DNA from 2 places in the Gordonia sp. GN26 genome. Region 2 is predicted to be linked to the other one. Evidence: riboswitches for the same ligand, from Rfam matches in the RefSeq annotation. Region 2 holds a riboswitch; the other holds the start of a gene.
What was found. Region 2 has a riboswitch for cobalamin ahead of OK17_RS04650 (FecCD family ABC transporter permease). Riboswitches for the same ligand answer to the same signal wherever they lie in the genome.
Positions count from the first base shown of each region.

Region 1: it holds a riboswitch for cobalamin, as region 2 does, so the genes downstream of both, OK17_RS06160 (CbtB domain-containing protein) here and OK17_RS04650 (FecCD family ABC transporter permease) in region 2, are expected to answer to the same signal.

Region 1 is NZ_JSYC01000017.1:10,409-20,084, forward strand. It holds gene OK17_RS06145 (acyl-CoA dehydrogenase family protein) at 1-58, opposite strand, end outside; gene OK17_RS06150 (histidine phosphatase family protein) at 172-669, opposite strand; gene OK17_RS06155 (CbtA family protein) at 682-1,509, opposite strand; gene OK17_RS06160 (CbtB domain-containing protein) at 1,544-1,777, opposite strand; cobalamin riboswitch at 1,814-1,992, opposite strand; gene OK17_RS06165 (ATP-dependent helicase) at 2,003-6,637, shown strand; gene OK17_RS06170 (DNA-formamidopyrimidine glycosylase family protein) at 6,630-7,421, shown strand; gene OK17_RS06175 (pyridoxamine 5'-phosphate oxidase family protein) at 7,506-7,928, opposite strand; gene glpD (glycerol-3-phosphate dehydrogenase) at 8,045-9,676, opposite strand, start outside.
Region 2 is NZ_JSYC01000013.1:20,144-29,819, reverse strand. It holds gene OK17_RS04700 (sugar ABC transporter substrate-binding protein) at 1-30, shown strand, start outside; gene OK17_RS04695 (5-oxoprolinase subunit PxpA) at 206-976, shown strand; gene OK17_RS04690 (5-oxoprolinase subunit B family protein) at 973-1,899, shown strand; gene OK17_RS04685 (5-oxoprolinase subunit C family protein) at 1,896-2,864, shown strand; gene OK17_RS04680 (acetyl-CoA carboxylase) at 2,893-3,132, shown strand; gene OK17_RS04675 (acetyl-CoA carboxylase biotin carboxylase subunit) at 3,132-4,508, shown strand; gene OK17_RS04670 (TetR/AcrR family transcriptional regulator) at 4,647-5,222, opposite strand; gene OK17_RS04665 (VOC family protein) at 5,298-5,699, shown strand; gene OK17_RS04660 (ABC transporter substrate-binding protein) at 5,718-6,779, opposite strand; gene OK17_RS04655 (ABC transporter ATP-binding protein) at 6,779-7,603, opposite strand; gene OK17_RS04650 (FecCD family ABC transporter permease) at 7,603-8,655, opposite strand; cobalamin riboswitch at 8,728-8,909, opposite strand; gene OK17_RS04645 (L-lactate dehydrogenase) at 9,043-9,676, shown strand, end outside.

The DNA.
Region 1 (9,676 bases), on a different contig from region 2:
CGATGAACGCGCGCAACGCGTCCCGCACCATCAGATCTTCTTCGGACCACTCGAACATCGTCACTCTCCCCAGACAGTGCCCGCCGGGGGCGAACACGTTTCAGTTTTGCCGACTCAACTGTGTCAGGAGTCACTCGCGATGTCTAGGTACGTCCCCGCGGATCTGTTTCTTCAGGGCGAATTCTCAGGGGCCGGCCAGAAGTAGGAGGTCGCCGGCCGGACCTCGACCCGGAAGTACCCCGCGGCGTCGTCACACAGAAGTGCCTGTGCAACAGGCATCGCCACGACGACCGTCGCCACGTCGGCGTTCAGGGTGTTGCGCCGGTCGTGCACCCGCATCACGAACTCCTCGACGCTCTCGCCGCCGTGGGGCCGGGCCGCCGGGTCGGTGAAGAAGACCGCCAGCTCGCGAGGATCGATCTCCTCGGGCGCCGATCCCGCCCAGGTTCCGACGTCGAGCGTGCGGAGTTCCTCGTCGATCTCGGGGCGACCGCCCAGGAGCCGGACGCTCTCGAGTGTCGCGGGTTCCGGCCCACAGAAGGTCAGGGCCCCGACGACCGACGCCGCCAACGCTTCGATGTCGCGGCGACCGCGGTCGTCGAGGGGCGCTTCACCGCCGAAGCGCACCGATCGGTTGGGACCGGTGCGCCCGGCGGTGATGATCTGCATGAATCAAGGCGCTCAGCTCTGGGCGGCGTCGACCGTCCGGGAGGTGGCCGGGCTCTCCGACCGCGCCATCGCGCCGAGGACCAGCGCGAAGGTCACCGTCAGCACCGTCCAGAGGATGACCTGGTTGGTGATCGTGTACACGCGGAAGTCGGCGACGACGTCCGCGGGGAAGCCGGGGAACACGATCTGGCCGGCGTCGTTGCGCACCGGCTCCGGCACCTCGCTGAACGTCGGCAACAGCGCGATGGTGATGCCGACCGCGATCACGTACGCGGCGCCGCCCACCACGGCCGACACCAGTCCGCCGATCCGCGGCCGCAGCCACAGCGCGAGAACGACGGCCACGATCATCAGCACGACCGACACGATGGTGACGGTCAGGAATGCACCCGTCCGTTCCCCGATCGTGTCGTCGTCCCCGACCGCGGGCGGGTTGGCCGGGTAGGCGAAGAACGGCACACCGAAGACGGCGACGAAACCGATCGCCCCGAGGGCCCCGGCGACCGCCCGGGCGTCGACGGCCGGATACCGATTGCCCAGGTGGCTCCACAGCACGGTGAAGGCAACTGCGAAGAACGCCCCCATGCACAGGGCGAACACCAGGTTGCCGACTCCGGCGCCGAGGTTCTCCTGCATCGCGCGGGTGAAGACCTCACCACCCTCGCCGTGTGAATGACCGCCGGCTGCGTGAGCCAGCGCCTCTTCGGCTTCCGAGCGCTCGCCCTCGTAGTCGACGGCCTTCGACACCACGGGTTCGAGATAGAACCGCGCGAAGACGAACGAGATGATTCCGGCGATCAGGCCCGAGAGCAGACCTGCGCCGATGAATTTCTTCTCCATGTGAACTTGTCCCTACCTCTTCGGTCAGGCCGACTCAGTGGCAGGGAAAGCCGAGGAAGTGGCGGGAGTCGTGCACGAACTCGTGCACATAGGTGTTCTCGCCGAACACCGACACGACCCCCTGGTCGTAGCCGAGGAAGTAGTAGGCGAGCCCGGCCAGGAGGACCGTGAGGCTCAGCCAGAGCGCTGCGCTCGCGACCGAGAGATTCGGTACCGCCAGGGCGCGCGGAGAGGGTTTGACTGCTTCGGACGTACGGGGACCCGTCATGGGATTGTCCTTTCGCCGATCTCGCGTCGGAGAGTTGTGGATCAGATACCGCCGGCACGGCATCCTGACTCACGTCTTCTCTGGGGCACCGTCGAATCCCTCGACCGCGTCCCCGAGTCGGCGTTCACAGTGGCGCGACCGTTCCGGATTCTCACCGGATTCCCCGTACAGGCGTGTGTCGACTGTATACCCCGACCTGTCACACATGTGAGACATAGTGGATAGATGCCCCGCCCCTCTGTTCTCGATCGATTCACCGCCCCCACCCGGCGATGGTTCACGGGAGCGTTCACCAAGCCGACCGCAGCCCAGAAGGGCGCCTGGACCTCGATCGCCGACGGAGCGAACACCCTCGTCATCGCCCCGACCGGCTCCGGCAAGACCCTCGCGGCATTCCTGTGGGCGCTCGACCGACTCGCCGCCGACCCCGGTGAGCGCCGTCCGGGCACCAAGGTCGTCTACATCTCGCCGCTCAAGGCCCTCGCCGTCGACGTCGAGCGCAACCTGCGCGCACCGCTCACCGGGATCACGCGCGCGGCGCAGGAACTCAACCTCCCCGAACCGAACATCACGGTCGGCGTCCGCTCCGGCGACACCTCGGCCGCCGACCGCCGCGCGCTGGTGAAGACCCCGCCCGACATCCTGATCACCACGCCGGAGTCGCTGTACCTCATGCTGACCTCCGCGGCACGGGAGAGCCTCACCGACGTGGAGGCGATCATCGTCGACGAGGTCCACGCGGTCGCCGCGACCAAACGCGGCACACACCTCGCACTCACCCTCGAACGCCTCGACGAGCTGCTCGACAAGCCCGCGCAGCGGATCGGACTGTCGGCGACCGTCCGGCCGCCCGAGGTGGTCGCCGGGTTCCTCTCCGGGTCGGCGCCCTGCCAGGTGGTCAAGCCCAAGGCCGACAAGACCTTCGATCTCCGCGTCGACGTGCCGGTCGAGGACATGGCGAACATCCCGCCGGCACCCGGCCCCGAGGGTGCGGACTCCGCCGAGCTCGACGACGCCTTCTCCCCCACGGCCGGGTCGCTGTGGCCGTACGTGGAGGCGTCGATCGTCGACCAGATCGAGGCCAACCGGGCGACCATCGTGTTCGCGAACTCCCGGCGCCTCGCCGAGAAACTGACCGCTCGGCTCAACGAGATCCACGCGGAGCGGCAGGGCGTCACGACCGAGGCCACCGCCAACCCGACGGTCGCGGGTGGGGCTCCCGCCTTCGTGATGGGCAGCGGCGCGAGTTCCGGTGCCGAGGCCGTCCTCGCGCGGGCGCACCACGGCTCGGTGAGCAAGGAGCAGCGCGCGCAGATCGAGGACGACCTCAAGGCCGGTCGCCTGTCCTGCGTCGTGGCGACCAGCTCGCTCGAACTCGGCATCGACATGGGAGCAGTCGATCTGGTGATCCAGGTCGAGGCCCCGCCGTCGGTGGCCAGCGGCCTGCAGCGCATCGGTCGCGCCGGCCACCAGGTCGGCGAGATCAGCCAGGGCATCCTCTACCCCAAACACCGCACCGACCTGCTGCACTGCACGGTCACCGTCGGCCGCATGCTCGACGGCGCGATCGAGGAGATCAAGGTTCCCCAGAACCCCCTCGACATCCTCGCGCAGCAGACCATCGCAGCCGCCGCCGTCGACGATCTCGAGGTCGACCACTGGTACGAGGTCGTGCGCCGCGCGGCGCCCTACCGCGATCTCGGGCGCGGGGTCTTCGACGCGACCCTCGACCTCATCGCCGGGCGCTTCCCCTCCGACGAGTTCGCCGAACTGCGGCCGCGGGTCAACTGGGACCGCGACGCGGGCGTGATCACGGGACGCCGAGGCGCCCAACGACTCGCCGTGACCTCCGGCGGCTCGATCCCCGACCGCGGGCTCTTCGGCGTCTTCATGGTCGGCGAGAAGTCAACGCGCGTAGGCGAACTCGACGAGGAGATGGTCTACGAGTCGCGGGTCGGCGACGTGTTCGCCCTCGGCGCGACCAGCTGGCGCATCGAGGACATCACCCACGACCGCGTCCTGGTGTCGCCGGCTTTCGGGCAACCCGGCCGGCTGCCGTTCTGGATCGGCGACGCCATCGGGCGGCCCGCCGAACTGGGTGCGGCGATCGGTGCGTTCACCGGGGCCATCGCCGATCCCGGCAAGCTCGACACCCATGCCGAACGGTTGGGACTCACCGAGAACGCCCGCACCAACCTCGCCACCCTCATCGCCGAGCAGCGCGAGGCGACCGGTCACCTCCCCACCGACCGGACGCTCGTCGTCGAACGGTTCCGCGACGAACTCGGCGACTGGCGCGTCATCCTGCACTCGCCTTACGGCCTGCGCGTCCACGCGCCGTGGGCGAGCGCCATCTCCCAGCGACTCCTCGCGACGCTGGGCATCGAGGGCGCCACCACCGCGTCCGACGACGGGATCATCCTGCGTCTCCCCGACACCGACGACGCTCCCCCGGGTGCCGACGTATTCCTCCTCGATCCCGACGAGGTCGAGCAGCTCGTCACCGACGGCCTCGCCGACTCGTCGATGTTCGCGTCACGGTTCCGCGAATGTGCCGCTCGCGCACTGCTTCTGCCGCGGCGCGATCCCGGCCGGCGCGCGCCGCTCTGGCAGCAGCGCCAGCGCAGCGCCCAATTGCTCTCCGTCGCATCGAAGTTCCCGGACTTCCCGATCGTGCTCGAGGCGGTTCGCGAGTGCCTGCAGGACGTGTACGACCTCCCGGCACTGCTCGATCTGCTCGGCCGCATCCGGTCACGCCGCATTCGCGTCGTGGAGACCGAGACCCCGAGTCCGTCGCCGTTCGCGGCGTCGCTGCTGTTCGGCTACGTCGGCGCCTTCATGTACGCCGACGACGCTCCACTCGCCGAACGCCGGGCGGCTGCACTGTCCCTCGACACCAGCCTCCTCGCACAACTGCTCGGCCGGGTGGATCTCCGCGAACTGCTCGACCCCGGGGTCATCGCCGAGGTCATCGCCCGCCTGCAACGTCTGTCCCCCGAGCGGCAGGCGCGTGACGCCGAGGACGTGGTCGACCTGCTCCGCTGGCTCGGACCCCTGACCACCGAAGAGGTGGGGGAACGATACCGGGGAGAAGCAGCAGTGGCCGATGTGCTGGCCGACCTGCACCGCAGCGGACAGATCATCTCGATCAACCACAACCGGCGCGCGCTGTGGGCATCTATCGACGACACCGCACGGCTGCGCGACGCCCTCGGGGTCCCGGCGCCGATGGGCATCCCGGCCGCCTACCTCGAGCCGGTACCTGACCCGGTGGGCGATCTCATCGGGCGCTACGCCCGCACCCACGGGCCGTTCACCGTCACCGACGCGGCGGCGTCCCTTGGGATCGCCACCGCGGTCGTCCGCGACACCCTGGCCCGCCTGGCCACGGAACGGCGCGTCGTCGAAGGCGATTTCCTGCCCGAGACCGGCACCGCCGATCCGGCTCAGGGCGCGTCACCGACCACCCAGTGGTGTCACACCGACGTCCTCGGTCAGATCCGGCGCGGGTCGCTCGCGGCGAGCCGGGCCGAGGTCGCGCCGGTCGGCACCGAGGTGCTCACCCGCTTCCTCGTGGAATGGCAGCACGGTTCGCCCGGCACCCAGCTGCGCGGGATCGACGGCGTCGCGACCGTCATCGACCAGTTGGCCGGGTACCCGCTGCCGGCGTCGGCCTGGGAGTCGTTGATCCTGCCCGCGCGTGTCTCCGATTACGCCCCGTCCATGCTCGACGAACTGCTGAGCAGTGGCGAGGTCGTGTGGTCGGGGCACGGCCGCATCGGCAACGCCGACGGCTGGGTGGCCCTGCACCCGGCCGACGTGGCCGCCTTCACCATCGCCGAGGCCGACACGATCGACACCACGACCGTGCACGACGCGATCACCACCGCGCTGCAACCCGGTGGCGCACTGAGGTTCCCGCAGATCGCCGGGGACATCAGCACCGGCACCACGACGCCGGCCGCGGACATCGAGTCGGCGCTCTGGGACCTGGTCTGGGCGGGACAGGTCAGCAACGACACGTTCGCGCCCGTCCGTGCACTGCTGCATCCGCGGCGCAACCCGACGACGCCACGGTCGGCGCCCGCGCACCGCGCCCGGGGTCGGGCACCCCGGCTCCGCGCCGGCCGCCTCTCCGCGCGATACCTGACCGAGCACGCATCCGGACCGCCGGTGTCGCCGACCGCGAGCGGACGCTGGTTCGCGCTGGACCGGTCCGAGATCGACTCGACCATCGCCACGCAGGCCCTGTGCGACCAACTGCTCACGCGGTACGGCGTGATCACGCGGGGCAGCGTCGTCGCCGAGGAGGTGACCGGCGGTTTCGCCCGGGTCTACAAGGCACTCACCGTCTTCGAGGACAACGGCCAGGTCCGCCGCGGCTACTACGTCGACGGTCTCGGCGGCGCACAGTTCGCCTCCCCGGCCACCGTCGACGAGTTGCGGCGTCACGCTCTCCCCGACCGCAAGCCACCGCGCGAGGCGACCATCCTCGCCGCCACCGACCCGGCCAACCCGTACGGTGCGGCGTTGGAGTGGCCACGATCCCGCGACGCCGACGCCGGACACCGCCCGGGCCGTAAGCCGGGTGCCCTGGTGGTGCTCGTCGACGGCGACCTCGTGTGCTTCGTCGAGCGGGGCGGCAAGACGCTGCTGACATTCACCGACTCGATCCCGTCGCTGGAATCCGCCGCCGGTGCGCTGGTGGCCCTGGTACGCGCCGGCCGGATCTCCCGGCTGACGATCGACCAGATCGACTCGGAGCCGGTGCGCGCCACCGATTTCGGCAAGGTTCTCGTCGAGGCCGGTTTCGCCACGACGCCGCGCGGCATCCGACTCCGGTACGGGACCCATGCCTGAGGGCGACACCGTCTTCGCCGCGGCCGCCCGGCTGCGTCAAGGGTTGGCGGGACACACCCTCACCTCGACGCAGTTCCGTATACCGTCGCTGGCGACGTCGGACCTGTCGGGACGGACCGTCGTCTCCGTCCGGTCGCGGGGCAAGCATCTGCTCATCGACGTCGGCGAGAGTGAGCCCGGTGCGGGCGACGCGCTCAGCATCCATTCGCATCTCAAGATGGAAGGTGTCTGGCACGTCCATCGCCGGGGCCAGAAGTGGCGCCGCCCCGCCTATCAGGCGCGCGCCGTCCTCCGCACCGACGACACCGAGGCGGTCGGCTTCGACCTCGGCACGCTCGAACTGCTCGCCGACCCGGACGCTGCCCTCGCCTACATGGGCCCGGACCTGCTGGCCGACGACTTCGACCGCGAGGAGGCGATCCGACGCCTCGCCGCCGACCCGGAGCAGACCATCGGCGCGGCACTCCTCGACCAACGGCTGATGGCCGGCGTCGGCAACGTCTTCCGCAGCGAGATCTGTTATCTCCGTGGCGTTCTCCCTACACGCCCGGTCGGCGAGGTGGATCTCGGTCCGATGGTCGACCTCAGCCGACGCCTGTTGTGGGCCAACCGGATGCGCTCGGCCCGGACGACCACCGGCCAGACGTCACCCAACGGACGAATGTGGGTGTACGGCCGCAAGGGACAACTGTGCCGCCGGTGCGCGACGATCATCAGACGCGGCGAGATCCCGTCGACCGGCGGAGATCGATCCATCTACTGGTGCCCGCGCTGCCAGACCTGACACGCAAACCCACCCTTCCTCGGCAAACCCAGCACCTGCCCGGGTGCTGGGTTTGCCGAAAAAGGGTGGGTTTGCGAAGCGGCGTCAGACGGGATAGCGCTCGGGTTCGGGACCGAACTCGAAGCGGCGCGCGGTGATCTCGTCGACGGCGATCTCCACGTAGTTGTATTTCACCGTCGCGATCCACGGACGCAGGGGCAGCTTGTCGGCCGCCTCGATGTCGCCGAACGACGTCAGGATGCGGGCCGTTCCCTTGGCGACGACGCTCCAGCCACCGGTGTCGGTGTGGGCGTCGGTCTCGAACGCCGCCCGGTCGTTCACGACGAGTTCGGAGAGCTTCGTCCCCTCGCCGGTGCGCAGGGTGATCTTGCCGTCCGCGGCATGATAGTTGACGGGGAAGATATCGGGTGAACCGTTGACGCTCAACGCGATACGACCCAACTCGGCGGAGCCGAGCAGTTCCCACGCCTCGTGCGGGCCGAGGACCTGAACCGGAGTCTCTGTCATGACCAGTCCCTTCTCTCCCCCACTCTCGATCCTGCCGCGGGACAGTGGGATCGAACAGAGACCAACGACCCACCTGTCCGGGACACAATGTCACCGAACCGGTGGGTCCGACGATCTCACTCGGGGACGGGCACCGGTTCCAGGATCTCCGACCGCGCCTCGGGGGCGGCGGCGCGCAGTGCGTCGGCGGAGTCGTCGTCGGGCTGTTGCTGCGAGGCAACCTCGGCCTCGACCCGGGCGATGTAGGTCGCGACCTCGAAGTCGCGTTGTTCGGTGGTCCAGTCCAGGATCGGTGCGAGCAGGTCCGCAACCTCGTCGGCGCAGTCGACGCCGCGGTGTGAGTACTCGATCGCGATGCGGGTCCGCCGGGCCAGGACGTCTTCGAGATGCAGTGCGGCCTCGTCGATCGCGGCGTAGACCACTTCGACGCGCAGGTACTGCGGCGCAGCAGCCAGCGGCGCGAGCAGCGACCTGTCTTCCTGGGCGTAGTAGAGCACGTCGTCGATGAGCGAGCCGTAGCGGTTGAGGAGTCGCCGAATCCGATACGGGTGCAAGCCGTATCGCTGCCCGAGATGCTCGCACTGGTTGATCAGCGCGAAGTAGCCGTCCGCACCGAGCAGCGGCACCCGCTCGGTGATCGACGGCGCCACCCGGGTGGGGATGAAGTCGTTGCACGCGTCGACGGCGTCGGCGGCCATGACCCGGTAGGTGGTGTACTTGCCGCCCGCGATCGACACCAGACCCGGCGCCACGGTGGCCACGGCGTGCTCGCGCGAGAGCTTCGACGTCTCGTCGTCCTCACCCGCCAGCAGCGGTCGCAGGCCGGCGTAGACGCCTTCGATGTCGTCGTGGTTCAGTTTGGTGACCAGCACCTCGTTGACGCGTTCGAGGATGTAGTCGATGTCGGCCCGGGTGGCGGCCGGATGCGCGAGGTCGAGGTTCCAGTCGGTGTCGGTGGTGCCGATGATCCAGTGCGTCTCCCACGGGATGACGAACAGCACCGAGTTGGCCGTGCGCAGGATGATCGCGGTCTCGCTGACGATCCGGTCGCGCGGGACCACGATGTGCACGCCCTTCGACGCGCGCACCTTGAAGTGTCCGCGCTGCTTGGACAATGCCTGCACCTCGTCGGTCCACACTCCGGCGGCGTTGATGACGCAGTGGGCGCGCACCTCGGTGACGTCGCCGTTCTCGGTGTCGCGCACGCGGACCCCGAGGACACGGTCGGATTCGCGGAGGAAACCGGTCACCTGCGTCGAGGTGCGGATGACCGCGCCGTAGTTGGCCGCGGTGCGGGCCACCGTGAGGCTGTGCCGCGCGTCGTCGACAACCGTGTCGTAGTACCGGATTCCGCCGATGAGCGAGCTGCGTTTGAGCGCGGGGGCCACGCGCAGGGCACCCGAGCGGGTCACATGCTTCTGCCCGGGCACCGATTTCGCGCCGCCCATGCGGTCGTAGAGGAAGATTCCCGCCGCGACGTACGGGCGCTCCCAGACCCGCTGCGTCAGCGGATAGAGAAACGGCAGGGGTTTCACCAGGTGCGGGGCCAGCAGTCGCAGCGAGAGCTCGCGCTCCTTGAGTGCCTCACGCACCAGCCCGAATTCGAGTTGCTCCAGGTAGCGCAGGCCGCCGTGGAACATCTTCGACGACCGGCTCGACGTCCCCGAGGCGATGTCGCGGGCCTCGACCAGCGCCACCCGCAGACCGCGCGTGGCGGCGTCGAGTGCGGCACCCACGCCGACCACCCC
Region 2 (9,676 bases):
AAGGGTCTGAACGGCTGCGTCCAGAAGTAGGACCTGCACGCCGGGTGGCGGGGGTTCCGACCCCCCCTGGGGCCTCCGTCCCCGGCGTGCTCGACGGCCCACGCGGCCGGGGTGTGGGCCGTCGATGGCCCCCTGTCGACGGCCCACACCCGAACAAACGAGAAACTCCACAACCCCCTGTACGACACCCAGATAGGAACCCGTGATGACACTGTCGATCGATCTCAATGCCGACGCCGGGGAGAGCTTCGGTCGGTGGAAGCTCGGGAACGACGAGGAGCTGTTCGCTGTCGTCTCGACGGTCAACATCGCCTGCGGCTATCATGCCGGCGACCCGGTCAACATGCGCAAGGCCGTGGTGGGCGCGCGCGACGCCGACTGCGCGATCGGCGCACATCCCGGTTACCCGGACCTGCTGGGTTTCGGTCGTCGGGCGATCCCGGCGAAGCTGACCGACACCGTCGACTACGTGCTGTACCAGGTGGGTGCGCTCGCGGCGATCGCCGCGGACGAGGGGGTGACGCTGTCCCACGTGAAGCCACACGGTTCGCTGATGGGCACGACCGTGCGTGACGCGGAGCTCGCCGTCGCCATGGCTCGCGCGATCCAGAGTGTGCAGACCGGGATTCCGCTGGTCATGTCGCCGGGTCCCGCCATGGACGCAGTGGTGCGGGCCGGCCTTCCGGTGACCCCGGAGAACGCCGCCGACCTGGACTTCGACGACAACGGTTTCAATGTCATCGAACCCGTTCCGGCGGAGAAGGATCCGGAAGCGGTCGCGGCACGCGCGCTCCAGATGGCGCACGGGTCCGTCGACACCGTCAGCGGCGCGACGATCGCCATGCCGGTGACGTCGATCTGCATCCACGGTGATCGCCCGAACGCCGTCGCAGTCGCCGCTGCGGTTCGTCGTCGACTCGAGGCCGAAGGCGTCGCGGTGCGCCCGGTCGAGCGTCGGGCTGGGCGGTCGGCATGACCAGCCCGACCCTGACACCCCAGTACTTCGCCCTCCCCGGCGGCGCACGACTCAGCTTCGGCGGCGACGAGTTCGTCTTCGTCGAGCTCTCCGAGGCCATGGATCTCGGCGTGGCGCTGCAGGTTCAGTCGATCGTGGCCGCGATCGTGTCGCTCGATATCGACGGTGTCGTAGACATCGTCCCGGCGCACGTCAGCTACATGATCCGCGTGCGGCCCGAGGACCTCGACCCGCGGGACCTCATCCCGACCCTCATCGCCGCGCATCAGAAGGTGGCGGTCGCCGGTGGTGGCCGGTCCGCGCCGCCGATCGCGACCTCGATCGTCGAGATCCCGGTCTTCTACGACGATCCCTGGACCAACGAGGTGACCGCACGCTTTCGTGACCGGCACCCGTCGCCGGAGGAGACCGATGTCGAATTCACCGCGCGGGTCAACGGTTTCGACTCCGCCGACGAACTGATCGCGGCGCACTCGGCGAATCCGTTCATCGCGACCTTCAACAACTTCATCCCCGGCAACGCCGAGTGCGTGCAGTTGGTACCGCAGGAGATGCAGATCCAGGTTCCCAAATACCTGAGTCCGCGGACCCAGACGCCGGCGCGCGCGGTCGGGCACGGCGGAAACCAGATGAACATCTACCCGGTCGAGTCCCCGGGCGGGTTCCAGCTTCTCGGACGGTCGGCACTGCCGGTCGTCGACCTGTCTATGACGCGTCCCGGATTCACCGAGTCGCCGGTGCTGTTGCCGGCACCGACGCTGGTCAAGTTCACGCCGGTCGACGAGTCGGGATACGACGAGGTCGTCACCGCGTTCGAAGCGGGCACCTACGAGATCAACCGTGCCGCCATCGAATTCGACCTCCAGGCGTTCACCGCCGACCCGCTCGGTTACACCCGTTCCCTGGTAGGAGAACTGCGATGATCACGATCATCAAGCCCGGACTGCAGACCACCGTCCAGGACCTGGGTCGTCCCGGCAAGCTCACGCTGGCGATGCCGCCGGCCGGGGCATTGGACCAGTTCGCGCACCGCGTCGCAAACGCCCTGGTGGGTAACGGTCCGGACGCGGCGACACTCGAGGCCGCGCTGATGGGACCCACTCTCGTCTCCGACACCGGTTGCATCGTGGCGGTCACCGGAGCGGACGTCGACCTGATCATCGACGGCGTGGTGCACCCGTCGTGGACTGCGGTATGGCTTCCGGCCGGTTCCGAACTCAAGCTCGGCGCCCTTCGAAGCGGTGCCCGTGCCTACATCGCGTTCGCCGGGGGCATCGATGTGCCGGTCGTGATGGGCAGCCGATCCACCTACATGCTCTCGGGCATCGGCGGTTTCGAGGGACGTGCCCTGCGCGCGAAGGACGTCCTGCCCATCGGGCGGCGTACGCGCGCCGTCGAGGAGGGGCGAAGGCTCCCGGTCCGTCACCGGCCGACTCCCTCGTCGTCGATCGAAGCGCGTATCGTCCTGGGGCTGGCTGCCTATCGATTCACCCCGGAATCGTTGCAGGCCTTCACCGAACGCGAGTACCAGTTGTCGCCGGAGTCGAACCGGACGGGTTACCGATTCGTCGGCGAGCCCCTCGAGTTCGTCGAACGGGAGGCGCCGTTCGGGGCCGGGGACAACCCGAGCAACGTCGTCTCGCTGGGTTATCCGCTCGGCTCGATCCAGGTGCCGAACGGATCGGAACCCATCTGTCTTCTGCGCGATGCCGTGACCGGTGGTGGATTCGTCACCCTTGGGACGGTGATCTCGGCCGACCTCGACCTCCTCGCGCAGGCCAAGGCTCCCGACCGGGTGAAGTTCACCGCCGTCGACATCGATACGGCCCTCAAGCTCCGCCACGAACGCACCGAACACATCCACAACGCCGTCGCCGCCATCGCGTGACGCTGCCCCCGACCGAAGGAGTACGCACATGACCGAGATGTTGAGCCCCACCCCCGGATTGTTCTGGCACCGGCCCGATCCCGACAGCGAACCGTTCTGCAAGCCCGGCGACACCGTCGAGGTCGGACAGCAGATCGGCGTCGTCGAGGTGATGAAGATGTTCGCGCCCATCGAGGCCGAGGTCGCCGGGGTGTTCACCGGATACGCGGTGGACAACGGGGCGCAGGTCGACGCCGGGCAGGTCATCGCCACCTTCGAGGGTTCCTGATGTCTGCGGTGACCGGCGCACCGTCGCGGCGGGTTCTCATCGCCAACCGCGGTGAGATCGCCGTCCGCATCATCCGCGCCTGCCACGACCTGGGCTGGACCGCCATCGCGGTCCACTCCGACGTGGATGCCGACAGCCTGCACGTCCGCCTGGCCGACGAGGCCGTCGAGATCGGGCCGGCGGCCGCGTCCGACAGCTATCTGCGGGTCGAGGCGATTCTCGAGGCGGCGGCGCAGACGGGTGCCGAGGCAATCCACCCGGGCTACGGATTCCTCTCGGAGAACGCCGAGTTCGCGCAGGCCGTGATCGACGCCGGACTCCGGTGGGTGGGTCCGTCACCGCAGGTCATCTCGATGATGGGTGACAAGGAGACGGCTCGACGCACGGCCCGGGCGGCCGGTGTCCCGGTCGTCCCGGGCAGCGACCTGCTCGCCGATGCCGATGCCGCGCTCCGCGCGGCGGACGAGGTCGGGTATCCGGTCCTCGTCAAGGCGCGAGCCGGGGGTGGCGGCAAGGGAATCCGCGCTGCGGCCGGTCCCGACGAACTCGTCGAACAGTTCGCCGAGGCCCGGCGCGAGGTGATGGGTGCCTTCGGCGACGATGGCCTCTACCTCGAGCGTTCACTGCCGCGGGTGCGCCACGTCGAGGTGCAGGTCCTCGGTGACTCGCACGGCAACGTGGTGCATCTCTTCGAGCGTGAGTGCTCGCTACAGCGTCGTCGGCAGAAGGTCGTCGAGGAGGCTCCCGCTCCGACACTCGATCGCGAGGTCGCCGCGGCGATGCACGCGTCGGCCGTCGCGCTGGCCGCCGAGGTCGGTTACACCTCGGCGGGCACCGTCGAGTTCCTGGTGGACCCGGCAGGTGAGTACTACTTCATCGAGATGAACACCCGCATCCAGGTGGAACACGGTGTGACCGAGGAACTCACGGGTGTCGACCTGGTGGCCGAGCAGTTGCGGATCGCCTTCGGCGATCCGATCGGCGTCAAGCAGGACGAGATCGTCGCCCGCGGCGCGGTCATCGAGCTCCGTCTCAACGCCGAGAACCCGAGGTTCCACTTCTTCGGGTCACCGGGAACCGTTGCGGGGTGCACCTTCCCGGCCGGACCGGGTGTGCGCGTCGACACCGGGGTGGTGTCCGGGTCGGTGATCCAGCCGCACTACGACTCGATGGTCGCCAAGATCGTGGTCGCCGGCGCCGACCGGGAGCAGGCGATCGCCCGCGCAGCCCGGGCCGTCGGCGAGACCCACTGGGACGGACCGATCACCACGCTCGGTTTCCTCGACGCGGTGCTGGCGACCGACTGGTACCGAAGCGCGGACTTCCACACCGGCACGATCGACGAGACCCTGCCGGAGCTGCTCGGGTCTTTGTAGGCCGCAGCGCGACCGCCTCGACGGCTCCCAGTGGTGACACTCAGGACTTTTCCCCGTCCTCCGACGGGTGACGGCCCGGCGCCCCGTGGCGGGGCTACCCTCGCCGCGCCCTGATCGGCGGCGCCCATCGCGTCCGGCTCAGCCGAGCACGGTGTCGACGAGCAGGTCGAGTGCGCGATGCGCACGCTCGGGAGCATCCGGGTTCGACGACTGCGCCAGCCACAGCGCGGCCTCGTTCATCGCGCCCGACAGTTGGGCGGTGAGGGGATCGAGAAGATCGGGGTCGGTGCCGACCGACGCGAGGGCCTCCCGCAGGTGGACGGCGGAGTTCTCGGCGTCCATCTGCCGCCACTTGTCCCACCCGAACACTGCCGGCCCGTCGACGAGGAGTACTCGGACCGATGGCTCGGCGGTGATCGCGTCCAGGAAGCCGTGGCATCCGGCCCGCAGCTGTGTCCGCGGGTCGTCGCCTGCGGCTTCGGCGGCTTCGACGACGGAGGCGGCGACCGCGGCTTGGAGGTCCGCCGCGACGGCCCCGAAAAGTCCTGCCTTGCTGCGGTAGTGGTGATACACCGCGCCGCGGGTGACGCCGGCGGATTCGGCGACGTCGTCGAGCGAGACGCCGCCGAATCCGCGGGTGCCGAACAACTCGGTCGCGATCTCGCGGATGTGGCGGGAAGTGGCCGCGGCGGTAGCCGCAGAGGCACGGGGCATGTGGGGCTTCCTTTACGTACGGAGCGTATGTATATTTACAGGCGTTACATACTCATCGTACGTAAAGGGCAGAACATGAACGCCACCAGTTTCTATCCCGTCCTCATGTCCGGCGACGTCGTATCCGCGGCCGACTTCTACCGCACCCACATCGGGTTCCAGACCACCTTCGAGGCCGACTGGTACATCAGCCTGCGGCTCGGTGCCTTCGAACTGGCCCTCGTCGACGCCGCTCATCCGACGATTCCGGAGGGATTCCGGGCGACGCCCCGCGGCGTCATCGTGAATCTCGAGGTCGACGACGTCGACGCGGTCCACGCCCGCATGGTCGATGCCGGGGTCGAACCGGTTCGTGCGCTGCGCAACGAGGGCTTCGGTCAGCGCCACTTCATCGTCGAGGCGCCCGATGGGGTGTTGTTGGACGTCATCACACCCATCGTGCCGAGTGCCGACTATGCGGACGCCTACGTCGGCTGACCGTGGCGGTCCGAGGCCTCAGTCCAGCCAGTTGTTGCCGCCCAGGCGCAACTGCTTGACGTCCAACGCCGAGGTGATGCCGGACTCCGGTGCGAGATCGTGCTTTTCGAGGACTGCGCGCAGGATCTCGGCCGCGTCGATGTTGAGCGGGCTCGAGACCCACATCGCGTAGGGGAGATTCACGAACCGGTTCTCACGTACCGCTTTCAGGTGGCGACTGGCCGGATTGGTGCGCAGGGCGTCGATCTTCTGTTCCACCGACTGCCCGGGGTAGTCGACGAACACGATCAGATCCGGGTCGGCGGTGGTGATCCGTTCCCAGCTGACCGCGGTCCAGGTGTCCTTGACGTCTTCGGTCGCGTTGCGGGCGCCCGCCGCGTCGATGATGCCCTGCGGACCACCGAAGGAGCCCGACGAGAAGATGGAATCGGAGACGCTGTCGAACACGAAGACCGTCGGCTTGGTCGCCGGTTTCGGTGCAGCACGGAGCTTCTCGAGGCGACCGGAGATGTCGTCGGCGACCGCCGCACCTTGCTCGGGATGGCCGGTGATGGTGCCGATGTTGCGCAGGTCGGTGTCGAGCGCGACCCAGGGGTCCATCGTGCCGCGCTGTGCCTGTCCGTCGACCTGACGGCAGGCCTCGGACAGCTGGTAGACGTCGATCCCGTGGGAGGCCAGGATCTCGGGAGTGATCCCGCGGGATTCACTCATGCCGTAGTTGTAGCCGGCGTAGAGGACCTCGGGTTTGGCGCCGACGATGTTCTCGAGCGTCGGCTGTTCGGTGGCGACCTCGTTCAGGGTGTCGACCTGCGGCCCGTATTCGAGCCGGAGGACGTCCTTGTCACGGGCGAGTGAGCTGACCGCGACCATTTTGTCGCGTGCACCCGTCGCGAGCGCGATCGCGATCATCCCGCCGTCGTTGACGAACAGGCGATCGAGGGGCTGGTCGAAGGTGACCTCGGCGCCGCAGTTGGTGACGGTGACGCTGTCGGTAGCGGCGACGCCGGAGTCGGCGCCGCAACCCGCCGCGGTGCCTAGGACGAGAGCGAGCGCGGCGGATCGGGTGATGGTGTGTCTCATCAATTTTCCTTGGTGGTGTAGGCCTGCGGTGCAGGTGAGGTGGGGGAGTCGAGGAGGAGATGCGCGAGGCCGGTCGCGGGATGCGGCACGACGGTGCCGGACACGTCGAAGACCGACGCCAGCAGATCGGGGGTCAGCACCTCGACCGGCGGGCCGTGTGCGGTGATGCCGCCGTCGGAGACAACCGCGACGGCGTCGAAATGGCGGAGGACGAGGTCGAGGTCGTGCATGGCGGCGATGACCGTCGCCTCGAGGTCGTCGAGGATCTGCATCAGCCGCAGCCGCCAGGCCGCGTCGAGGTGGTTCGTCGGCTCGTCGAGCACGAGAATCGGGGTCTGCTGTGCGATCGCGCGTGCGAGGACGACCCGGTGCCGCTCGCCGCCGGACAGCTGCGTGCACGAGCGGTGCTCCCAGCCGCCCAGTCCGACCTGCGCCAGGGCCGACCGGATGATCTCGTCGTCGTCGGAATTGCGCGTCGCCCATGCAGATCGGTACGGCGTGCGTCCCAGCCCCACGGCTTCTGCGACCGTGAGTTCGGCCGACGGGTGTTCATCCTGACCGACGACGGCGATCGACAACGCGCGACGCCGCGCCGGAAGGCGACCGAGATCGTCGTCGGCCAGTCGGATACGCCCGGACGACGGTTGTTCGAGACCGCACAGGGTTCGGAGCAACGTGCTCTTGCCCGTCCCGTTGGGGCCGACGATGGCGAGCCGGGTTCCGGCCGGGACGTCGAGGTCCACCCCGCGCAGGATCGTACGGGCGCCGCGACGACAGCTGAGGCCCGTCGCGCGCAACGACATCGAGCGTGAGTCGGCGGGCATCAGGATCCGCCGCCGAACACGTACTGACGGCGTCCCATCAGGAACAGGAAGATCGGTGCGCCGATGAGTCCGGTCACGATGCCCAACGGCATCTCGCGCGGCGCCGCGGCCACTCGCGAGATGACATCGACCCACACCAGGAACAGCGCGCCGCCGCAGACCGCGACGGGAATCATCGCCCGGTGCGTCGCACCCACCAGCAGGCGTGCAGCGTGGGGAACGATCAAGCCGACGAACCCGATCCCGCCCGCGACCGCGACCAGGACGCCGACCAGGATTCCCTGGACCGCGAACAACGCGTTTCGCATGGCGCGCACGGGAACCCCGAGGGACGTCGCGGTGTCGGTCCCGGCTGCGTAGGCGTCGAGCCAGGAGTGGATCGCGAGCATGCCGAACACCGTGACCACGACGACGACCCCCGCGATCTGTACTTTGGCCCAGGTCGCGCCGGCGACGCTGCCCAGCATCCAGAACATCACGTTGTCGGCGGCGTGCGGGTCGGCAGCGGTGAAGACCAGAAGGGAAGACATCGCCATGAACGCCGACGACAGCACCACTCCGGAGAGGATCAGGCGCAGGGCAGTCAGTCCGCCCTGCGCCCGGGCTACGGCATAGACCGTGACCGAGGCCGCGAGCGCGCCGATCAGCGCGCCGCCGGACAGCGCCCAGACACCCAGCGCAGCAAACGATCCGAGAGTGATGACCGCCGTCGCGCCGACCGCGGCGCCGGCCGACACGCCCAGCAGGTACGGCTCGGCGAGTGGGTTGCGGACCAGGGCCTGCATGACGGCGCCGGCGAGGGCCAGGCCTGCGCCGACGATCGCCGCGAGTATCGAACGCGGTAATCGGAGATCCCAGATGATCACGGCGTGGGCGGCGTCGAGATCATCGCCTTGCAGGCGTCCGGCGACGGTTCGCCAGACGTCACCGATGGGGATCGTCTCGGCGCCGAAAGCAGTGGCGACCGCGACGCTCACCAGCGTGAGCGCGAGAAGAATCAGGGCAAGAGGCAACGACGGAAGTCGCCGTACCGACGTGTCGGTGGCGATCATCGTCGTGCCGTCGGGAGGACGGGACACGTGTGGAACTGCCTTCGGTCTGGGCATCTGTGCGCGAGATGCCGGGTGGACTCGACGAGAACGGCAGGTATTCGGACTCGGGTTCATCCGAACCCGACGCCTTCCCGGGTTGCCCCAGTGGCTTGCTGTCGGGTCCGTCCCCCATACCGCTGCGCGCCAGTCCTGGATTCGCACCAGGTTCCCTGGCACCCGCGTGTGCAGGTGCGACCGCTCTCTGGAGGTGAGGCTAGCAACACTCTCGTGGAGATTGCGCCATCGCCCGGTTGGCCGAACCGGGCGCGCGACGTCGGGAGGTCTTACGCTGGGTGCCGACAGTGCCGCGCAACAGTCGCGAATCGAACCGAGGCGGACGGTGATCCGATGGACGGACGACCCACGAAACTTGCCATCATCGGCGCGGGCGCGGTGGGCACCGCGATCGCCTACTCGGCACTGATCCGGGGAGTGGCGCGGACCGTCGCCCTCCTGGACATCAAGGCGCCGAAGGTCACCGCCGAAGTTCTCGACCTCTCGCACGGGCTGGAGTTCGTGCCCCGTGCCGACATCCTCGGATCCGACGACGTGTCGGTGTGCGCCGACGCCGACGTCGTCGTGTTCACCGCCGGAGCCAAACAGAAGCCGGGACAGTCGCGTCTCGAATTGGCCGAGGCCACAATCGGTTTGACCCGATCGATCCTGCCCGGTGTGCTCGAGGTCGCGCCCTATGCGATCTATCTCATGGTGACCAACCCGGTCGACGTCGTCACCTATGCCGCGCAGCGGATCACCGGTCTGCCGTCGAATCAGCTGTTCGGTTCCGGAACCGTTCTCGACTCGTCGCGGCTGCGGTTCCTCATCGCGCAGCACTGTGGGGTGGCGGTCCAGAGTGTGCATTCCTATATCGTCGGCGAACACGGGGACAGTGAGATCCCGTTGTGGTCGTCGGCGACGATCGGCGGGGTGCCACTGACGTCGTGGAAGCCGCTGCCTGGACGTCCGGAGATGGATGCCGTTG